Regions from separate parts of the Proteus sp. MB838 genome, predicted to be linked through region 2. Evidence: riboswitches for the same ligand, from Rfam matches in the RefSeq annotation. Region 2 holds a riboswitch; each other region holds the start of a gene.

Region 1 (7,370 bases), on a different contig from region 2:
AACAGTGTTTTTCTCGTGAAAACCACGCTTGACGAAAACCGGGAACGGCATGTGTGCTATCAGGGTGATGCATACCTTCAATCATTCCCACCGGATCGATTAAAAAGGTGCGAATAATAGAGGGATATAGGCTTTTATAGTCCAGTACCACCACTGAGTCATAGAGACCCGGTGTTGAGTCCATGACAAAACCACCAGGGCTATGCTCTTCGGGTTTTTCACCTTGATTGGGGGCAACATAACCAAGACGATGCATTGAGGGTAAATAGAGGTGAGTAAATGCTGCGACAGAGCCACCACTTCTATCTGCTGCCAGTCCTGTTACACTGGCTCTTTCTAATAAGAATTCCATTAAGTGTGTGGTATCAAAGATACGATTAACCAAGACACAATCTTGCCAGTTATAATACGCTAAGGCGGGCTTATCCTCTTTAAAACGGCGATTGATTTCGTCCATTCTGGCATAAGGTGTATCAATCGCTTTCCCTTCCCCTAACAGTGTTTGAGCAACTGACTCTAGGCTAAAAGAGGGAAAATTCCATGTCGCCATTTTTAAAGCATCAATACCATCAATAATTAAACGCCCTTGTGCTGAGGCAAAAAAGTGCCCCGCTTTAAAACCATGTTCACGCCACTCTAATGGGGTATTTTGTCGTCCTAATAATAAATTGATCCCGTAACGCTGAGCATGGGTATGCAAGATACGCAAATCAAATTGAATAAGATTCCAACCAATAATTGCATCAGGATCGTACTCTTGCATCCAAGCATTTAGTTTTTCAAGGAGTTGTAATCGACTACTTACATAGCACAGACGATAGCCTTCAGGTTGTTGGCTTTCTTGAACTTCTGGGAGGGTGTCACTAAGCATAAAAACAACGTTATCACCGCAACCGGCTAATCCAATAGAATAAAGCTCACCAAACTCACTGGTTTCAATATCTAAAGAGACGGTACGTAATGTAGGACGATAATCACTGGCAGGTTTTAGCGTGACAGTATGACTATTTTGATAACGAAACCATACAGGCGCGGTGATAAAACGCTCCATCATATAGCGTTCATGTGGGCGGATATCGGCTTCATATAGGCGAATATTATACTGTTTTAATTGCTGTTCAAGCTGGGTAAGTTGGCGGTATTGTTTACAATAAACCCCCAAAACAGGTTGTCTTTCAAAGTCTTTTAACGCCAGAGGACGAATATCAATATCGCGATTATGACCAACCACTGAGCGTAATATACTTTCATTTTGTTGGGCAACAAAACCAATAGCATACTGCTTTGCAACCGTGACTTTACGCGGTCCATTTTCTGTCGCCAACCAATAGGAGACAGCGATACCTTGTGGGGTATCACTCCAATGGCGGGTAAGAATAAAGCCTTGCTCTGTGTGGTATGTCATAAATAATACATATCAAGTAAGTGAAGATATGTTTATTATAGTTAAATTAGTGGTTATTTATACAGCTATATTTCAATAGATTAATTAAAAGGTATCCCTAAAAGCAGTGATTGATCCACTTCGCCTTTGATTAATGACGCTGTATTTCCATCATAGACAATGGTGCCATTATCAATAACAAGCGCTCTTGGTGCGATTTTATGAGCATCTTCTAAGCTGTGAGACACCATGAGTAAAGTGAGATTTTTTTCATCACAAATTTGTTCTAATAATGTCAGCATTTCGATACGTAATGCGGGATCAAGGGCGGAAAAAGGTTCGTCTAACAATAAAATAGGCTGTTCACGTACCAGACAACGGGCAATTGCCACTCGTTGACGTTGACCTCCTGATAGCTGTGAAGGTAAACGCTCTAGATAATCACTTAAAGAAACCTGTTTGGCTCGACTTTCTAATAGTGCTTTCTGTGCCACAGTGAGCTTTAGCCCTGGATCTAGCCCTAAACCAATATTTTGTCTTACCGTGAGATGAGGAAAAAGATTGTTATCTTGAAATAACATCGAGATAGGGCGTTGGGCAGGGGCTGTTTTGGTATGATCTTTCCCTTTTAAAAATAATGAGCCTGACTCTGAGGGCAGAAAACCCGCTATTAAGCTGAGTAATGAGCTTTTACCTGCACCACTGGGACCTAAAATAGCAATACGCTCCCCCGCTTTTACCGTTAAATTAAAGGTCAGATGTTGGTGCTCATAGGTATAAGAAAGCTGCTCTAACTTAATCATAGGATTTTCCTGAAACGCGTTCGATAAGGCTAAAAAGCGTGAAACATAACAGCAAAAGGAGCATCGCGGTGACAGCGCCATCTTGTGTGTGATAAGCACCGATTTGCTGATAGAGGTAAAAAGGTAATGTTCTAAAAGTTTCATTTCCAAATAAGGCAACAATACCAAAATCACCAATGGAAATGACACAAGCAAAAGCCAGTGCTTGTGATAGTGGCTTTTTCAAAGCGCGTAGCTCTATCCAACGTAGACGATTAATACCTCGCAAATTAAGGGAAGCACATAATAGATTATAGCGGGCTGCAATATCATTCATTGGGTTTTCAAGTACTTTTAAAGCATATGGAATAGCCATAAGCGCATTAGTGAGGATCACTAAAAGATAGGGGGATTCAGGTAATCCGGTTGTGCTGTTTAATAATAGAAAAAAGCCCGTCGCTAATACAATGCCCGGCATAGCTAGAATAATGAGTCCACTCATTTCCAGCGCTTGTCCGGCCTTTTTAAAATGGCGTAAGCGTAATTCTCGACTACTCCAGAGCAACATCATCGTTAAAATAACACAAAGTCCCCCAGCGCCAAGTGCAATAATTAATGATGTTGTAAAGGCTTGCCAAAGTACCGGCTGTTGTAGAACACCTAATAATTGACTGTTTAAGCCATCACTTATCACCGCTAATAACGGAGGAAGTAAAAAGAGCATAGCAAGTACGATAATTAAACTATCCGTTATTTTATTGATTAATGAGTCGCTAGGATCACGCCAGCTTAGTTTTTGATGACTACCGACAAAGAGTGTTCCCTTTAATTTTTGGCTAACAAGTACTAATCCTAAGCAGCAAAATAGCTGAATTAATGCTAATAGCGCTGCACGATGTAAATCGTAGTCATAACTTAATGCTTGATAAATTGCCAATTCAACAGTTGTTGCCGCAGGCCCACCTCCCAGCGCTAATACAGTCGCGAAACTTGCAAAGCAGAGCATAAAAATCAGTGATGCAGTAGGCAGGATTTGTCGCCATAAATAGGGCCACTCGAGAAAACGAAAACGTTGCCAGCCATTCATTCCCAATTGTGATGCTAATTGGCGTTGCTCGGTAGAAATACTTTCCAAGGCTTGTAACAACATTCTGGTAGCCAGTGGCATATTGAAAAAAATATGTGCGAGTAAAATGCCTTGTAAACCATAAGGCATAAAATGGTAATCAATCCCTAACCATTGGCATATTTGAGCCAGCCACCCCATGCGACCATACACAGTTAAAATGCCAAATAGCGCCACTAACACCGGTAGAACTAAACTCATTGCACATAAGCGTAAAAAGAGCGTTCTGCCAACAAACTGGCGTCGATAGAGCGCTTTTGCTAACCAAATTGCCGGTAAAATGGAAAATAGCGCGGATAAAAATGCTTGCCAAAAAGTAAAGCGCACCACATGCCATAGGTAACTATCAGCAAAAATAGTCGATAAATCACCACTTGGCGCGTTAAACCATAAAGCACCGAAGGAGAGAAGGGCGACGGTAAGTAATAATCCCGAGGCACATAGCCCCGGGATAAGCCATTTACCCATTAGCGGCTAACCGCAGATTGCCAATTACGTGTCCATGTTTGGCGCTCTTTGGCTACCACATCAGCATCAAATTGTAATGACTTTTGCGGTTTAGGCATAACGGAGTAGACCTCAGGTAGTGGCATATCAATAACAGGATACATCCAATTAGTGGTTGGGATGGTTTCTTGGAAAGCGGGGGTTAGCATAAATTGCATAAATTGCTGAGCTAATTCTGGCTGTTTGCTGGATTTTAGCTTGGCTGCAACTTCTACCTGTAAATAGTGTCCTTCATCAAAAATAGCAGCCGCATAATTGTCTTTTTTATCAGCCAAAATATGGTAGCCCGGAGATGAGGTGTAACTAAGCACAAAATCCCCTTCTCCTTTCAAGAATAAGCCATAGGACTCACTCCAGCCTTTGGTTACTGTCAGTGTTTTATTCGCCAATTTTTGCCACTGCTCAGCGGTATTGTTTGGATACAGTGATTGCATCCATAACATTAAGCCTAAGCCGGGGGTACTGGTACGTGGATCTTGATAAAGGATTTTCCACGGCTGTTGGCTATTTAACAACTCATCCATGCTTTTAGGGGGATGAGTAATACGATTTTTATCGTAAATAAAAGCGAAATAACCGTAGTCATAAGGCACAAAAGTGTCATCAGTCCATTTTTCAGGTAATGCCAGTTTTGATGTATCAATATTGCTTGGTGCAAAAAGTCCGGTCTGTTTTGCCGCATGAATAAGATTGTTATCTAGCCCTAAAATAATATCTGCCTTACTTTTACTCCCTTCCATACGTAAACGATTAAGGAGAGAAACTCCATCCGAAAGGGCAACCAGTTTTAGCTCACAATCACATTGTTGTTCAAATGCTTTTTTAATTGCCGGACCAGGCCCCCAATCCGCGGTAAAAGAGTCATAGGTATAGACGGTAAGTGTGGGTTTGGTTTGTTGTGCATTTGCGGCAAAAGCACTGAACAAACCTAGTGCACTGAATAAAAGAGTTGAACGAAGAGAATTTATTAACACGCTATTTTCCTCAGTAAAAAGTCAAGTAGGATCTGAGGAGTGAGGAGGCAAATGAGTTATTATTGCGCCATCCTGACTCAAATCCCTACGCCAGTATTAGCTGGATCAGGTTCCACGAGTTTTTCTCAGCTTAAAAAAGCACCCCGTTGAGACATTCCCATTGTAGATAAATACTCACGTTGTGCAAAGTCTGTTGATAGTGGTTTACCGTTTGTGGGTAGTATGAAACAATGAGTTATCTTTCAAGTTTGGTTATTGAGGTAGTCTGGTGATCGATGATGATGGCTACCGCCCGAATGTGGGGATTGTAATTTGTAATCGGCAAGGGCAAGTGCTTTGGGCCCGTCGCTATGGACAACATTCATGGCAATTTCCTCAAGGGGGAATTAATCCTGGAGAATCACCAGAACAAGCCATGTATCGTGAGTTGTTCGAAGAAGTTGGATTAAGTCGTAAGGATGTTAAAATCCTTGCCTCCACGCGTAACTGGTTACGTTACAAGTTACCTAAGCGTTTGGTGCGTTGGGACACAAAACCTGTTTGTATTGGACAAAAACAGCGTTGGTTCCTTTTGCAGTTAACAAGTAACGACAAGGACATTAATGTTCAGCAGAGCAAAACGCCAGAGTTTGATGGTTGGCGTTGGGTTAGCTATTGGTATCCTGTTCGTCAAGTCGTCTCTTTTAAACGAGATGTATATCGTCGCGTGATGAAAGAGTTCGCACCAGTAGTTATGCCATTACAAGAACAAGTGTCTATGTCTCGTCCTTCCTATGGATATCGCCGTAAAAGGTATTAGATAACACTATGCTGACACGTTTGCGGGAAATTGTAGAAAAAGTGGCTATGGCAGCGAGTCTGCCAGAAGCACTTGAACTACTAGTGAAAGAAACGTGTCAAGCCATGCACACGGATGTGTGTTCTATTTATCTTGCCGATATTCCTCATCGCTGTTTCTATTTAATGGCCACAAAGGGATTGAAAAAGCCGAAAGGACGTGCCGTCAGCCTCTCATTTGATGAGGGGGTGGTGGGTGAAGTAGGACGTCTTTCTGAGCTGATTAATCTGGCTGATATTCGTGAACATCCTAATTTTACCTATCTGCCACAAGTAAAAGAGGATGATCTGCGCGCTTTTCTCGGCGTGCCCATTGTCTATCGTCGTCAGTTACTTGGGGTGCTGGTGGTTCAGCAAAAAGAGCGACGCTTATTTAATGAAAGCGAAGAATCTTTTATGGTGACACTAGCCACCCAATTAGGGGCGATATTGTCGCAAGTGCAAACGAAAGGATTATTTGGACAATATCGTCAAAGCCGTATTAAAGCCCTATCCGTTTCTACGGGGTAGTGATGGCATATGGTTGGCAAGAGATGTCTCAGCCAACCTTAGATCATGTTTTTAAAGCAAGTGCACTGGATATAAAAAGTGAATTAAACCGATTAACGGTCGCCTTAGAAGATGCGACATCGGAGTGTCGCCGTTTTAGTAAGCGCTTTATGGCAAATTCACAAAAAGAGAGTGCGGCTATTTTCGATCTCTATTCGCATTTACTTAACGATCCCCAATTAAGACAAAAAATGACTGGGGTTATACAACAAGGCTATGTTGCTGAGTGGGCAGTAAAAGTGGTGATAGAGAAGTTTTCTGCACAGTTCTCAAGTCTTAAAGATAGTTATATGCGAGAACGAGCTTCAGATTTAAAAGCATTAGGTCAGCGCTTACTATTTCATTTAGATGATGATCTCAGTACGACAAATACATGGCCAGATCGCTTTATTCTTGTGGCGGATGAGCTTAGTGCCAATCTATTGGCTGAGTTGCCAGAACAACAACTGGCAGGGGTGATAGTTCGTGATGGTGCGACTCATTCACACTCAGCGATTTTAGTGCGAGCAATGGGGATCCCTGCCATTATGGGGGCAGATATTCAACCGGAGCTACTTCACAACCGAATGCTGATTCTTGATGGTTATCGTGGTGAGATTTTTATTGAACCAGAACCCTTTATCATGCAGGAATATCGGCAAATTATTGATGAAGAAAGAGTATTGAGTCAACTTGCTGAAGAGCAGCTTGAACAGCAAGCGGTATTAAAAAATGGTGAATCCATCAGTGTGCAATTAAATGCAGGGCTAAGCATTAAATATGAACAACGTATTAGCGTTGGTATAGATGGTGTCGGTCTTTATCGCACAGAAATCCCTTTTATGTTACAAAGCGGTTTTCCTTCCGAAGATGAACAAAAAAACCGTTATCGTGAAATCTTATCATTTTTTCCCAATAAACCCGTCGTACTACGTGCTTTAGATATAGGTGCAGATAAACAGCTTCCTTATATGCCGATAAATGAGGAGAACCCTTGTTTAGGGTGGCGGGGGATCAGAATATTACTTGATCAGCCAGAAATATTTCTGATCCAACTACGAGCGATGTTAAAAGCTAATCTTGAATTTAAAAATTTGAAAATATTGTTGCCGATGGTGACAAGTATTGATGAAATTGAAGAAGCGAAAGCATTGTTACTAAGAGCATGTGCTGAAGTTAGCCGAGAAATGAAATGCGAATGCATTCTACCACCTGTGGGGATCATGCTTGAA
Region 2 (7,370 bases):
AAAATTTTCATTGGAAAGGTGAAGCTTTAATTATCGGTATTGGTAATGGACGCCAAGCGGGAGGTGGACAACAACTTTGCCCCGAAGCACTGATTAATGACAATAAACTCAATATTACCCTTGTTGAAGCCCGTGAATTGCTTCCTTCTCTATTAACCAGTCTGTTCGATCGTAAGAAAAATGACAAAATTATTGAGCGAGAAAGTGATTGGGTCACTATTAGTGCGGCTCATGAAATGGTATTTAATTTAGATGGTGAACCCCTTTTAGGGGATAAATTTGAATTTATTGTACTACCTGAAGCGATCCACTGCCGGTTACCGCCCCAATGTGACTTGTTATCTTAATGTAGATAAATGACAATCACTATCATCTCATCGTGAACTGGAGTAAGTAATGACTGATATAGTAAGTTTGTTAGGTGCTGATGCTAACTCATTATTGGAACATCGCTGCCAAACCATCCCAAGCGAAAATCTCTACCTGCCAGGTTCTGACTTTGTTGATCGTGTGATGATTGATAACAATCGCCCTAATACCGTATTGCGTTCTATGCAAACCCTGTTTAACCATGGTCGTTTAGCAGGAACGGGTTATCTTTCTATTTTACCTGTCGATCAGGGTGTTGAACACTCTGCCGCTGCCTCATTTGCCGCGAACCCACTCTATTTTGATCCCAAAAATATTGTTGAGCTTGCCATTGAAGCCGGATGTAACTGTGTTGCTTCCACCTATGGTGTTCTAGCTTCTGTTTCTCGTCGTTATGCACACAAAATCCCATTTTTGGTAAAACTTAATCATAACGAAACATTAAGCTATCCAACTCAATACGACCAAACGCTGTATGCCAGTGTTGAACAAGCCTTTGAAATGGGGGCTGTTGCTGTAGGTGCGACTATCTATTTTGGTTCTCCAGAAAGCCGCCGCCAAATCGAAGAGATCTCGATGGCATTTGAACGTGCCCATGAATTAGGCATGGTTACCGTATTATGGGCATATTTACGTAATCCAGCCTTTAAGAAAGATGGGGTTGATTACCATGCAAGTGCTGATTTAACAGGTCAAGCCAACCATTTAGCATCAACCATTGGTGCCGATATTGTTAAACAGAAAATGGCTGAAAATAACGGTGGCTTTAAAGCGATTGGTTTTGGTCATACTGATGAGCGTGTTTACACTAAACTGACGAGCGAAAACCCCATTGATTTAGTGCGTTACCAATTAGCTAACTGCTATATGGGACGTGCAGGATTAATTAACTCAGGTGGAGCATCGGGTAATAACGATCTTGCTGATGCAGTACGTACTGCAGTCATTAATAAACGTGCTGGAGGCATGGGGCTTATCTTAGGTCGTAAAGCCTTTAAGAAATCCATGAAAGACGGTGTTGCTCTAATTAATGCCGTACAAGATGTCTATTTAGATAAATCTGTGACTATTGCTTAATTTTTACGATTAAATTACGCATTGAAGCCCCTTTAATAGGGGCTTTTTGATATCACCACCAGCGATGAAAATGATGTACAGGGCCGAAACCTTGTCCCACCTCTAAACTGTCTGCCTGTTCTAACGCTTGCTGTAAATAGGCTTTTGCTTGTTTAACACAACTTTGCCAATCAGAAACTTGAGGACGAATAGCAGCTAAAGCGGCTGAAAGTGTGCATCCCGTACCGTGAGTGTTTTTTGTATTGATGCGCGGCGAAGTAAATCGCCATTGCCCATCTTGGGTCAATAACCAATCAGGACTTTCTTTCTCGCTTAAATGGCCCCCTTTCATCAATACCGCCTGACAACCTTGATAAAGTAATGCTTCACCTTGTTGTTTCATAGTTGTTTCATCTGTCGCGATATCACAACCTAATAGTGCTGCCGCCTCAGGCAGATTTGGCGTGATCAAATCAACGCGGGGTAATAACTGAGTGAACATTTTATCAATAGCATCAGGTTGTAACAGTGGATCGCCACTTTTGGCAAGCATAACAGTATCAAGTACGACAAAAGGAATGGGATATTGCTGCAGTTTATCGCAAACAACATCAATAATACTGGCATTAGAAAGCATACCAATTTTAGCGCTATCTATTCTGACATCAGAAAGTACCGCATCTAATTGTGCTGCGACAAAATCAGGGGATAAATCATAGACAGAGTGTACACCACAGGTATTTTGCGCTACCAGTGCAGTCATGACTGTTGTGCCATATACACCCAGTGCGGAAAATGTTTTCAGATCAGCCTGTATCCCCGCCCCACCACTCGGATCGGTGCCGGCGATAGACAACGCGTTATATCTCACTGATTAACTCCTCCTTTACCAGTTACAGAAAAGTCGGGCTCTGTTAATCAGCACAGTGACCTTGACTTCCCTACGCTGGCATTATCCAGATCAGGTTATACGGGTTCATCTCAGCCAATAGGCGCCCCGAGCCAAAGCTTATATGATATAAGCCACAAGAGTATCGCATGCAGAAGATAAAGAAGCTAGTTTGATAGTGACAACCTTTATCAGCTCACTTAACGTGCTTTAAGTTAACTTTTCTATTTTAGAAGATAAATTAATCTAGCTTATCTATAATAGAGGCAGGCTCGATGATTTATATTTTATTAGCTATCAATCTTGAATATATATTCTCAACATAAAACAATGATAAGCATAAAATAAAATATTTTGCTCATTTTAACGACAATCGATATATAATCTGCTAAATGAGGTATTTATAATGCATTTCTTGACCACCACTGATATGCGGAGGGGCTAAATGAAAAATGAACCATCGCAACAACAAAATGGACAATCAATGCCTTATCTTATTCCTGATGCAGATTTTAATGCGAAATTAAAAATTCACTCTAAAAATATCGAGCACACAAAAGAATTTCTTGAACAGGGGGTTCAAGATTTTGAATTACCTCAATATAACATTCCCGTAGGATATCGTTTTGTAAAATCATTAAAACGAAATCAATATCGTTTGATCACGACAACGGTTCCTTTTGAAACCGTTTATCTGGTAGAAGTTATTTTTCGTAAAGACATTGTGTATACCAAAACTATATGTACACAAGTCAAAGTTTGGCGCACGGTTGCTGAAGAACATAGTACTGTGACCCGAGCTATTCCTAGGGCATTTTTTAATTATTTACTCGAAAATTATAATATCGTTGTCTCTGATGAAGAACAAACGGGCGCTGGTAAACGATTCTGGGAGACAATGATTGACTGGGCTTTTAAAGCCAATTTATACATTTATATTTCTGATGGAACTGAAGAAGAGCGGCCTCTTATTAAACTAAATAACACTGATGAACTTTATGAAAAATGGGAAGATTTTTGCTGGGAAAAAGATCGCGATATTCATACTCATCGACTATTAGTTATTAGTAAAGAACCGTTATCTCAATAATTAAACGATTTTTTCTTAAAATCTGTGGGTTTTCCCCTCGTTACTCATAACTCACAGATTTACCCCTTCTTTAGGGGTGCTATAGTGAAGTGATCACTTTATCCAGCAGCCATAAAACTTAAACACTTTATAAACACATCTTCGTTTTTTGCTTTTTTTATTTAACTCTCATTATTAATTACTCTATTATCCTGCTCCTTTGCAATTTTGCCCATATAACAAACACTATTCATTATTAACGTTATATTAATATTTCAATATGCGATAAAAAAACCGATGGATATGTAATCGTTATATTATGTTATAATGTTTTTTAGATAATATTTAATCGTTATTATCTTACTTAGTTTGTTTTATTCTAAAATCTAATAAATTATGTATCATTATTAAGCTTAATAAATCCTCAATTATATTAACTAATACTATAAATAATTATCTTTTAAATGGGAGCAACTGAGATACATCTCTTTGTAACCATTTGAAATTAAATATAATGTTATTAAAATAGTTCAATTTCGGATAGCTCTTATCTGAATATTTCACTAATTAAATAACACTATGACACAAATTTTTTTAACATTACCAGAACCACCGCAATGCCGTATTCGGAGTTATATATGTCATCTACCTATTTTCACTCTAGCCTATTAGCAGCTACACTGTTTTCAGTTACGTTAACAGCACCTGCTTTTGCTTCTGAAAATACGCAAAACACACCTCAGACTATTACGACAAAAAAACCTCAGCCAGCAGAGAACACTTTCTCAGAAAAAAATGAGGAAAGCTATTGGGGAAAATTTAAACGTAATCTTACCCAAACTTGGGATAATGACCAATATAACTACTATTTACCGGTATGGACTTGGCATAACCGTTTTACTTACGATAAAGAAAAAACCAATCGTTATAACGAAACGCCTTGGGGATTTGGTATGGGTAAATATCGTTATGATAATGAGGGTGATTGGCATGGCTTATATGCTATGGCCTTTATGGATTCCAATAATCGTGTACAACCTATTATGGGCTATGGTTTTGAAAAAATGTGGTATCCCGGTGGAGATAGAGAGGGTTTTCGCATGGGGGCGGGCTTTACCTTAAGTGTGACTGCTCGTCATGAGTATAACTATATTCCTATGCCATTACCTCTACCGCTAGTGTCAGTCGGTTATGGACACTTATCATTACAGGCGACTTATGTACCAGGAACCTATAATAACGGTAATGTTTTATTTGCTTGGTTACGTTGGCAGTGATCGATTGCCCTAATAAAAAATAAAGTGACCCTTTTTAGAGTCACTTTTTTAATATCGCGTTTTTCTTATCTTTCGCTTAGGCTAACTTAGCCAAGATAATTTAACTATCTTGCCTTGCTTGTGTGGTTGTCAGCGATTTTTTAGTTCTTGAGATCTTAAAACCTATCCAGAGTAAGCCTACCCAAAATGGCATCAAAATAACGGAAATATTAATTTTTGGCATCATTAGAATAATGACCAAAATCATACATAAAAAGGCTAAACACAGATAGTTACCATAAGGATACCAAAGTGCTTTAAATGAAGGCTCTACACCCTCTTTAATTTTAGCTGCACGGAATTTTAAGTTTGCTAAACAGATCATGATCCAGTTAAGCACTAATGTTGTTACCACTAATGCCATTAATAGCTCTAAAGCTTGATCAGGGAGTAAATAGTTAACCAAGATCCCGAGTGATGTGGCTATCGCAGATAACCCCAAAGAAATAACAGGTACACCACGTTTATTAACCTTAGATAATGAATGCGGTGCATTGCCTTGTTTGGCTAAACCGTACAGCATCCGGCTATTAGAATAAACGCCACTGTTATAGACAGATAATGCCGCGGTTAAAACCACCGCATTTAAAATATGGGCAACAACAAAATTATCTAAATTATGGAAAATAAGTACGAAAGGACTTTCTCCTTTCACCACTTGGGTCCAAGGATAAAGAGAAAGCAGTACAATCAATGAACCAATATAGAAAATCAAAATACGATAAACAACTTGGTTAGTTGCTTTGGGGATACTTACTTTAGGATTTTCTGCTTCTGCGGCGGTGATCCCCACCAGCTCAAGTCCCCCAAATGAGAACATCACAATAGCTAATGCAGACATAAACCCAGTAAAGCCATGAGGGAAGAAACCTAGCTCCCATAAATTGCTCACAGAGGCTTGCGGACCACCATTACCACTGACCAATAAATAGCTACCAAATAAAATCATACCAACGATCGCCAAAACTTTTATAATGGCAAACCAAAACTCGGTTTCACCATACATTCTGACATTAATTAGGTTAATTAAATTAATAGCAACAAAAAACACCGCTACCGAAACCCACACCGGAATATCAGGTAACCAATAATTAATATATTTTCCTGCGGCGGTTAATTCAGCCATACCGACAAGAATAAACATAACCCAGTAGTTCCAACCTGATAAAAAGCCAGCAAATGGCCCCCAATACTTATTGGCAAAGTGACTAAATGAACCCGCAACCGGCTCTTCGGCAACCATTTCACCAAGTTGGCGCATGATCATAAACGCAATAAAACCACCAATCGCATAGCCTAATATAACTGATGGCCCAGTCATATTAATGGTTTGCGCGATACCAAGAAACAGACCAGCGCCGACAGCCCCACCCAGCGCAATCAGCTGGATATGTCGATTTTTAAGACCGCGCTTTAATTCTGCTTGTTGCGACTCTTTCGCCATACATCCTCTTTTCTTCATCTATCAGGTAAAAGTGTAAATCAATGTTTACGATTTTGTTTATTTCAAGCCACCATTAAAACACTAATCTGACTTGAATAACAAATACATTTTGTGATAGAGGGGAAAAAGCATAGAAAGCGGGTTTTTTACGGCTGCTTAGAGGGGAATAAGATGGTAAAGCGACAGATACCTTGCTGAAAATCTTCGCCTTGATCGCAAAAATTATCTAACACCACAAGGTACAACCCCAAGCTGATAGCTAATATAATTATTAAGCTAATAATTATTTTCTTTGCGTTCAAATTAAAATCCTTTAAATACATTTTGTTAATAGTACTTATTACAAAATAGGCATTCGCTTTAATACGATAACAACGCCTATCACTGTTGTTATAAAATTCGCAATAAGTTATCTCTAAGATTAAATTTAGCATAGTTTTCATAAAGAAAGTTAAATGCTTCCTCGACAGAAAACAGATAATTGGCACTATTTTTTCTTAATTGTACGCAAAATAGGCATTTTTATTTTAATTACACATTTTGCCAACACATAGAAACAGCAATCAACTAATATGGATTTCTCTGTTTGCCACTTTTTGTATAATATTAAGGAGTTAATTTTGTTTTTTTACCTTAACTTCATCGATAGAATGGAACTGTAATGCCACAAGATAATCATCTCGCATTAGTTTGCGCGCTAAGTAAATGGATTGAGGAGCATTTAGGTCGCGTAATACACCTTGAAGAGCTAGCGGCTTACTCCGGCTATTCCCTTTGGCATATGCAGAAAATTTTTAAAGAAGTCACGGGCACCTCTTTAGGAAAGTATATTCGCCAACGCCGTTTAGCGGGGGCTATCCATCTTTTACGCACCAGTGACCGCTCAATATTTGATATTGCATTAGATTTCGGCTTTGGCTCGCAATCACACTTTACTTATATGTTTCGTAAAGAGTGTGGCATCACTCCATTTGACTTTAGGCAAAATCAAAATATCGAGTTAGAGACAAAACAGCCCTTACATTTGCAATCACTTTGTTGTGATTAGACTGACTTTTATGTGGCATAGAGATATTCTCTTTCGTGTCACATAAATAAAGCCCCAGTTATGTGATGATAATACCTCGCCCTTACCAACCATTAACTGCTTTACTTTAATATGGGGATGATAATGAGTATTAAGCTTATCGTTATTGATTTAGATGGAACGTTACTAAACGAACAACA
Region 3 (7,370 bases), on a different contig from region 2:
AGTCCAAAATGACTTGCCACCCCTAACCGTCTAGGATGTGCGATCCCTTGACCATCAACAAAAACAAGTTGCGGTTTTTGCTTGATGCCCTGCCAAGCTTCTAATAACGCGGGACACTCACGGAATGAAAGGAGTCCGGGAATATAAGGTAGTAATGTTGCAATACGGGCTATTTGATATTCAACAATTTCAAAGGAGGGATAATGCATAACAACAATAGCGGCACGAGTGACCGCACCGCTATTTTCAAATCCGACATCGGCACCTGCAATATAAGTTGGTGCCATAAATTGGTCGGTTAAGATAATCTGTTGAGCTTTCTCTGTCTGCTCTTGGCGTAATTGCTGAGTATTAATCATTATCCTGATGATAAGGCTTCGATAGACGGTGAACCGCATCAATAAATGCTCCAGCATGCGCTGGTGGAACATCTTGATGAATACCGTGCCCAAGATTAAAGACATGACCAGTACCTTTGCCAAAGCCAGCTAAAATCGTAGCGACTTCTTGTTCTATTCTTGCTGGTGGCGCATACAACATAGAAGGATCCATATTACCTTGTAAGGCAACCTTATCACCGACTCGACGGCGAGCATCTTCGATATCAATCGTCCAATCAAGTCCTAATGCATCACAACCTGTGGCTGCCATCGCTTCTAACCAACGCCCACCACCTTTAGTAAATAAGGTGACCGGAACTTTTCTGCCCTCATTCTCACGAATAAGACCATCAACAATCTTATGCATGTATTGTAATGAGAACAATTGATAATCGCGTCCTGTTAGCACACCTCCCCATGTATCGAAGATCATGATGGATTGTGCCCCTGCTTTAATCTGAGCATTCAAATAAAGGATAACGCTATCCGCCAGTTTATCCAGTAATAGATGCAGAGCTTGTGGCTCGCTATACATCATTTTTTTAATTTTTGTGAACGCCTTACTACTTCCACCTTCAATCATATAAGTAGCTAGTGTCCATGGACTACCTGAAAAACCAATTAATGGCACATTACCTTGCAATGCATGACGAATAGCACGTACCGCATTCATGACATAACCTAGTTCATCTTCCGGATCAGGAATAGGTAATTTTTTTATATCATCAAGGCTATTTATCGGTGTTTTAAAACGAGGACCTTCCCCTGTTTCAAAATACAGACCTAATCCCATCGCATCAGGGATAGTTAAAATATCAGAAAATAGAATAGCGGCATCTAAAGGAAAACGTCTTAAAGGCTGTAAGGTAACTTCGCATGCCAATTCGGTATTTTTGCACAATGAGATGAAGTCTCCCGCCTGTGCTCGTGTTTCCTTGTATTCAGGAAGGTATCTGCCTGCCTGACGCATCATCCAAACAGGGGTGACATCAACAGGTTGGCGCAACAGCGCACGTAAATAGCGGTCGTTTTTCAACTCACTCATGTCTAACTCCATTAATAGTAATAGGGCCGCAAAATAGCGTGTAGTGTAACATGTTGGAAAAATAACAGTTGGCAGACAACACCTTTATTTAGCTATTTTCTTCATCTTGTCTAATATTCGCTATCGTATCTTCTATTAAACGTCGCGCAATAGTATCAGAAGGTGGTATTTGTGGTAACTCATCATAGCGATACCATGCTGCACTGATTAATTCCGAAGGATCATGTCGTAACTCTCCCCCTGCATAATCGGCAAGAAAACCCATCATAAGAGAATGAGGGAAAGGCCATGGTTGTGAAGAAACATAACGAATATTGCGAATATGAATATGACTTTCTTCAAAAACTTCGCGAGCTACCGCATCTTCTAAGCTTTCCCCTACTTCAACAAAACCAGCTAAAACGGTGTAGAGTGGTGAATGTTTATGCCTAACATGGTGTGCTAATAGAATTTTATCTTTATTACGAATACCAACAATAATACAAGGTGCTATTTGTGGGTAATAACGCTCATGACAGTTATCACATAAACATGCCCATTCACTCTCACTATGGCGCATTTTAGCCCCACAATAGCCACAAAACCGATGAGAACGATAAAATTCAGCAAGTTGAACACCACGACCGACTAATTTAAATAACTTTTCATCTTGAGATGCGATAAGCCTTGGTGAACACATATCGCTTTCCATTTTGTCATAAATCAGCCAGACGTTTTCTCCTTGCCATTCCCCAACAATTTTGGCTTGTTTACCCACAAGTCCCCAATCTGTTGCTAAACCAAATGGAAGTTCACCTTTGGGTAACCAAACTCGGCCACCTAGGCTGACTGTCCACCAGCCTTTTTCACCACCTGTTAGCGTATATAAATGCATAGTAATAATTCTATCTTAGTTAATGATATACAATAGAGGATACTCTCTTTCACAAGAGCCGCTCAATGAATTATGTCGCTACGCCAAAATTCATCTATACCTCCATGGTAAAAATATAAATTATATTTATAAATAAGGTTCACTCGAATGACAAACATAACGAAACATAAGATCGCTATTTTTGATTTAGATGAAACACTGTTAGCCGGAGATTCTAGCTGTTTATGGACAAATTACTTGTGGGAGAAAAAGAGAGTCACTGATCCTGCTTTTTTAGCTTTAGATAAACAAATGATCGCTGACTATTACGCAGAAAGGCTCAATATAAATAAGTACTTACACCAACATTTATCTTATTTTAATCAGCATAATATTGAAGAAATAAATCAATGGGTTACTGATTTTACTCATACCATAATCAAGCCATTGCTCTATCCTCAAGGCATTAATACTATAAACCTATACCGACAACAAAATATCCCCGTTATCATTATCTCTGCAACTATGTCTTTTCTGGTACATGCGATTGCAAAACAACTTAATGCTGATATTTCTATGGGCATTGATATGCAGATAAAAAATAATCATTATACAGGCCATATTGAGGGTATTCCTACCTTTAGAGAGGGTAAAGTCACTCGACTCAATCAGTGGAAAGAACAAAATAACATTAACAACTCTTATATTTATTTCTATACTGACTCAGCCAACGATCTCCCTTTATGCTATCAAGCAAATGAGGTTATCACCATTAACGCCGATGAAAGATTAAGCCAAATAGCAACAGAAAAAGAATGGCAACAGTGCTACTGGCAGTTAAATAAATAATCATTATCGGGCTTGTAGTTTTTAAGATCTTTAATATACTGTGGGCATTCTTGTCGGAGTGCCTAGTGTTTATAAGGCTATTTTTAACACAGGCTGAGACCGTTAATTCGGGATCCGCGGAACCTGATCGGGCTAATACCCGCGAAGGGAACAAGAGTCATTCGACCTTTAGATAGCTTCATTGTGTCTATTTTTTACACTCTTATCTGTCGATACTCCCTGCGACCTCCAGACAAGCATTTTTCTCAATATTCACCCGACAAGCCTTGTGCTTGATTGATATTTATTAGGAAATGCTATGTCCAAAAATCAAACTATCTCTATTAAAGATGTTTCGCCCACTGCGAATAAACAGCGCCCACGTAAAGAACAACGCGATGCAGCGCAATCCTTTATTAGCACTATTCAAGGTATTAATTTTCCCAATTCAAAACGTATTTATATCACTGGTACTCGTTCAGATATTCAAGTGCCAATGCGTGAGATCCAACTTGATAAAACCCTGATCGGTGGCTCAAAAGAAGATCCTATTTTTGAAGAGAATGAACCTATTCCAGTCTATGACACTTCAGGGCCTTATGGTGATCCAACTTCTCAACTTGACGTTAATCTTGGCTTAAAAAAAATTCGCCAACCATGGATTGATGCGCGTAATGATACCGAACCTCTTTCACACTTAAGTTCTGATTTCACTCAACAACGCCTTACTGATGCAGGATTAGAACATCTACGCTTTCCGTTAAAACCCAGCCCTAGAAAAGCGCTAAATAATAAGAGAGTGACGCAATTACATTACGCTCGCAAAGGTATTATTACGCCAGAAATGGAATTTATTGCCATTCGAGAAAATATGGGGCGAGAACGTATTCGTAGCGAAGTATTACGCCAACAACATGCCGGATTTAGCTTTGGTGCACATTTACCTGACAATATTACGCCTGAGTTTGTACGCCAAGAAGTTGCCGCCGGCCGTGCCATTATTCCTGCCAATATCAATCACCCAGAATCTGAGCCGATGATTATTGGCCGTAATTTCTTAGTTAAGGTGAATGCTAATATCGGCAACTCTTCGGTTACCTCATCTATCGAAGAAGAAGTAGAAAAACTGATTTGGTCAACACGTTGGGGGGCCGATACGGTAATGGATCTGTCAACTGGACGTTATATCCACGAAACACGTGAATGGATCATCCGTAATAGCCCAGTCCCTATTGGTACTGTTCCTATTTATCAAGCTCTCGAAAAAGTTAACGGTATTGCAGAAGATCTCACTTGGGAAATGTTCCGTGATACTTTATTAGAACAAGCGGAACAAGGGGTAGATTACTTCACTATCCATGCAGGTGTCCTATTACGCTATGTTCCTATGACCGCAAAACGTTTAACGGGCATTGTCTCTCGTGGTGGATCAATTATGGCGAAGTGGTGTTTATCACACCATAAAGAGAATTTCCTCTATACCCACTTCCGGGAGATTTGCGAAATCTGCACCGCTTATGATGTTTCATTATCATTAGGTGATGGTCTAAGACCCGGCTCTATCCAAGATGCTAACGATGAAGCACAGTTCGCTGAATTACATACCTTGGGTGAATTAACAAAGATTGCTTGGGAATATGATGTACAAGTCATGATTGAAGGCCCGGGTCATGTACCAATGCAGATGATACGTCGCAATATGACGGAAGAACTAGAGCATTGTCATGAAGCCCCCTTCTATACATTAGGCCCTCTAACAACTGATATAGCACCGGGCTACGATCATTTTACTTCCGGTATTGGCGCTGCAATGATTGGCTGGTTTGGCTGTGCCATGCTCTGTTATGTCACTCCGAAAGAGCATCTCGGACTCCCCAATAAAGAAGATGTGAAACAAGGTCTTATTACTTATAAAATCGCCGCCCATGCTGCTGATCTTGCCAAAGGACATCCCGGCGCGCAAATACGTGATAACGCCATGTCTAAAGCCCGTTTTGAGTTTCGATGGGAAGATCAATTTAATCTAGCACTTGATCCTGAAACTGCCCGTCAATATCACGATGAAACCTTACCTCAAGCATCGGGGAAAGTCGCTCACTTCTGCTCTATGTGTGGACCTAAATTCTGCTCAATGAAGATAACACAAGAAGTGCGTGATTATGCAGCAGGTATGGAGCAGATGTCGCAAGCCTTTAAAGCCCATGGTAGTGAGCTATACCACAGTGCAGAAATAGCCAGTTCCGAGGTAGCTGATAATGAACAGATCCTCTAATTCGGCTTTTGCCCCAACCGAAAAAAAGTTGGGGCTTTACCCTGTTGTCGATTCTATTGAATGGATTGAGCGCCTGTTGAAAATAGGTGTAACAACGATCCAATTACGCATCAAAGATAAACAGCCCAAAGATGTTGAACAAGATATAATCACTGCAATCAAATTAGGTCGTGAGTATAACGCAAGATTATTTATCAATGATTATTGGCAACTCGCCATTAAACATCACGCTTATGGTGTTCATCTTGGACAAGAAGATCTCGACATTGCCGATCTTGATGCTATTAAACAGTCAGGTTTATGCCTTGGTATTTCCACCCATAATGACACTGAACTACAAAGAGCAAAAAGGTTACTTCCCTCTTATATTGCTTTAGGGCATATATTTCCAACGACGACGAAAGATATGCCATCAAAGCCACAAGGTTTAAGAGCACTCAAACATCAAGTAGAACAAACTCATGATTTTCCAACCGTTGCTATTGGCGGGATCTCTCTAGAAAAAGTCTCTGATGTCGTAGCAACTGGCGTTGGTGGAGTTGCTTTAGTGAGTGCAATAACAAAGGCATCAGACTGGCAACAGGTAACACTTAAATTATTAGAATTAGTAGAGGGAAAACCATCATGCTAAATGATAATGATTTTATGCGTTATAGCCGACAAGTGATGTTAGAAGATATAGGATTAAAAGGGCAAACCAAAATACAGCAAGCCAGAGTATTAATTATTGGCTTAGGTGGGTTAGGCTCTCCAGCATCACTTTATCTAGCAGGTGCAGGAGTGGGTGAACTTATTTTAGTCGATGATGATAATTTGCATGTCTCGAATTTACAGCGTCAAATTCTCTATCGCACTCAAGATATCCCAGATGCAAAATCAGACATCGCCAAACAGGCTCTACTTGCCTTAAATCCTGACATTAAAATCACCACCTATAAACAACGTGTTAATGATGATTTTCTCTCTACGTTGCTTCAAAACATCGATTTAGTTTTAGATTGCACTGATAACATGAGCACTCGCCAAGCAATCAATCGTATCTGTGTTAAACAACAAATACCGCTTATTAGTGGCAGTGCCGTTGGATTTAGTGGTCAGTTGATCGTGTTTGAGCCCCCTTTTATGCATGGTTGTTACCACTGTCTCTATCCTGATAACAAAGAGCCACAACGCAATTGCCAAACAGCTGGAATTCTAGGCCCCGTTGTAGGGGTCATTGGTACTCTGCAGGCACTTGAAGCAATTAAGTTACTTGCAGGTTTACCAAGTACGTTAAGTGGAAAACTACGTCTGTTCGATGGTAGAAAACAAAATTGGAGCACCTTGCGCTTAACACCATCAAAAAACTGTCCTGTTTGTCGAGGGTTAGCATGAATATTACCGTAAATGACGAACGTTATTCTCTGGATATGCCTGTCACGATAAGCCAGCTCCTTATTGAGTTAAAACAACCCTCTATAGGGGTGGCACTCGCTATCAACGACATCATTATTCCGCGTGAAAACTGGAATACACAAATGATCAATGAGGGTGACACAATTCTTCTCTTTCAAGCAATTGCGGGAGGCTGATATGTTGAAAATTGCTGATACTACATTCACATCAAGGTTATTTACTGGTACAGGTAAATTTGCGACACCAACACTCATGGCTGAAGCCATTAAAGCCTCTGGTAGCCAATTAGTGACAATGGCAATGAAGCGTGTTGATTTAAAAAATGGCAATGATGATCTAATCGCCCCTCTTAAATCATTAGGGGTAAAATTATTACCTAATACTTCTGGTGCAAAAACAGCACAAGAAGCCGTTTTTGCTGCACGATTAGCAAAAGAGGCCTTTGATACCCATTGGATCAAATTAGAAATTCATCCTGATACCAAATACCTACTTCCTGATCCAATAGAAACACTTAAAGCGGCTGAACTTCTCGTTAAAGAAGGTTTTGTGGTTTTACCTTATTGCAGTGCTGATCCGGTATTATGCCGTCGTTTA

What was found. A riboswitch is a leader RNA that binds a small molecule or an ion and turns the genes downstream of it on or off. The one in region 2 is predicted to bind thiamine pyrophosphate.
Region 1: linked by a shared signal. The riboswitch ahead of thiB (thiamine ABC transporter substrate binding subunit) and the one ahead of thiD (bifunctional hydroxymethylpyrimidine kinase/phosphomethylpyrimidine kinase) in region 2 are both predicted to bind thiamine pyrophosphate.
Region 3: linked by a shared signal. The riboswitch ahead of thiC (phosphomethylpyrimidine synthase ThiC) and the one ahead of thiD (bifunctional hydroxymethylpyrimidine kinase/phosphomethylpyrimidine kinase) in region 2 are both predicted to bind thiamine pyrophosphate.

What each region holds. Positions count from the first base shown of each region.
Region 1 covers NZ_BAABMO010000035.1:8,936-16,305, forward strand. Annotated here, with positions in the region: gene ACYUCW_RS14155 (DNA polymerase II) at 1-1,405, opposite strand, end outside; gene thiQ (thiamine ABC transporter ATP-binding protein ThiQ) at 1,486-2,187, opposite strand; gene thiP (thiamine/thiamine pyrophosphate ABC transporter permease ThiP) at 2,180-3,760, opposite strand; gene thiB (thiamine ABC transporter substrate binding subunit) at 3,760-4,773, opposite strand; TPP riboswitch at 4,838-4,929, opposite strand; gene rppH (RNA pyrophosphohydrolase) at 5,042-5,572, shown strand; partial or broken gene ptsP (phosphoenolpyruvate--protein phosphotransferase) at 5,581-7,370, shown strand, end outside.
Region 2 covers NZ_BAABMO010000006.1:58,427-65,796, reverse strand. Annotated here, with positions in the region: gene yegS (lipid kinase YegS) at 1-347, shown strand, start outside; gene fbaB (class I fructose-bisphosphate aldolase) at 397-1,446, shown strand; gene thiD (bifunctional hydroxymethylpyrimidine kinase/phosphomethylpyrimidine kinase) at 1,499-2,296, opposite strand; TPP riboswitch at 2,347-2,435, opposite strand; gene ACYUCW_RS04220 (hypothetical protein) at 2,760-3,404, shown strand; gene pagP (lipid IV(A) palmitoyltransferase PagP) at 4,022-4,660, shown strand; gene ACYUCW_RS04210 (amino acid permease) at 4,761-6,143, opposite strand; gene mgrB (PhoP/PhoQ regulatory lipoprotein MgrB) at 6,290-6,466, opposite strand; gene ACYUCW_RS04200 (helix-turn-helix domain-containing protein) at 6,805-7,191, shown strand; gene yidA (sugar-phosphatase) at 7,315-7,370, shown strand, end outside.
Region 3 covers NZ_BAABMO010000043.1:15,710-23,079, reverse strand. Annotated here, with positions in the region: gene nfi (deoxyribonuclease V) at 1-359, opposite strand, end outside; gene hemE (uroporphyrinogen decarboxylase) at 352-1,425, opposite strand; gene nudC (NAD(+) diphosphatase) at 1,514-2,299, opposite strand; gene ACYUCW_RS15335 (HAD family hydrolase) at 2,447-3,127, shown strand; TPP riboswitch at 3,172-3,294, shown strand; gene thiC (phosphomethylpyrimidine synthase ThiC) at 3,426-5,378, shown strand; gene thiE (thiamine phosphate synthase) at 5,362-6,009, shown strand; gene ACYUCW_RS15320 (HesA/MoeB/ThiF family protein) at 6,003-6,752, shown strand; gene thiS (sulfur carrier protein ThiS) at 6,749-6,949, shown strand; gene ACYUCW_RS15310 (thiazole synthase) at 6,951-7,370, shown strand, end outside.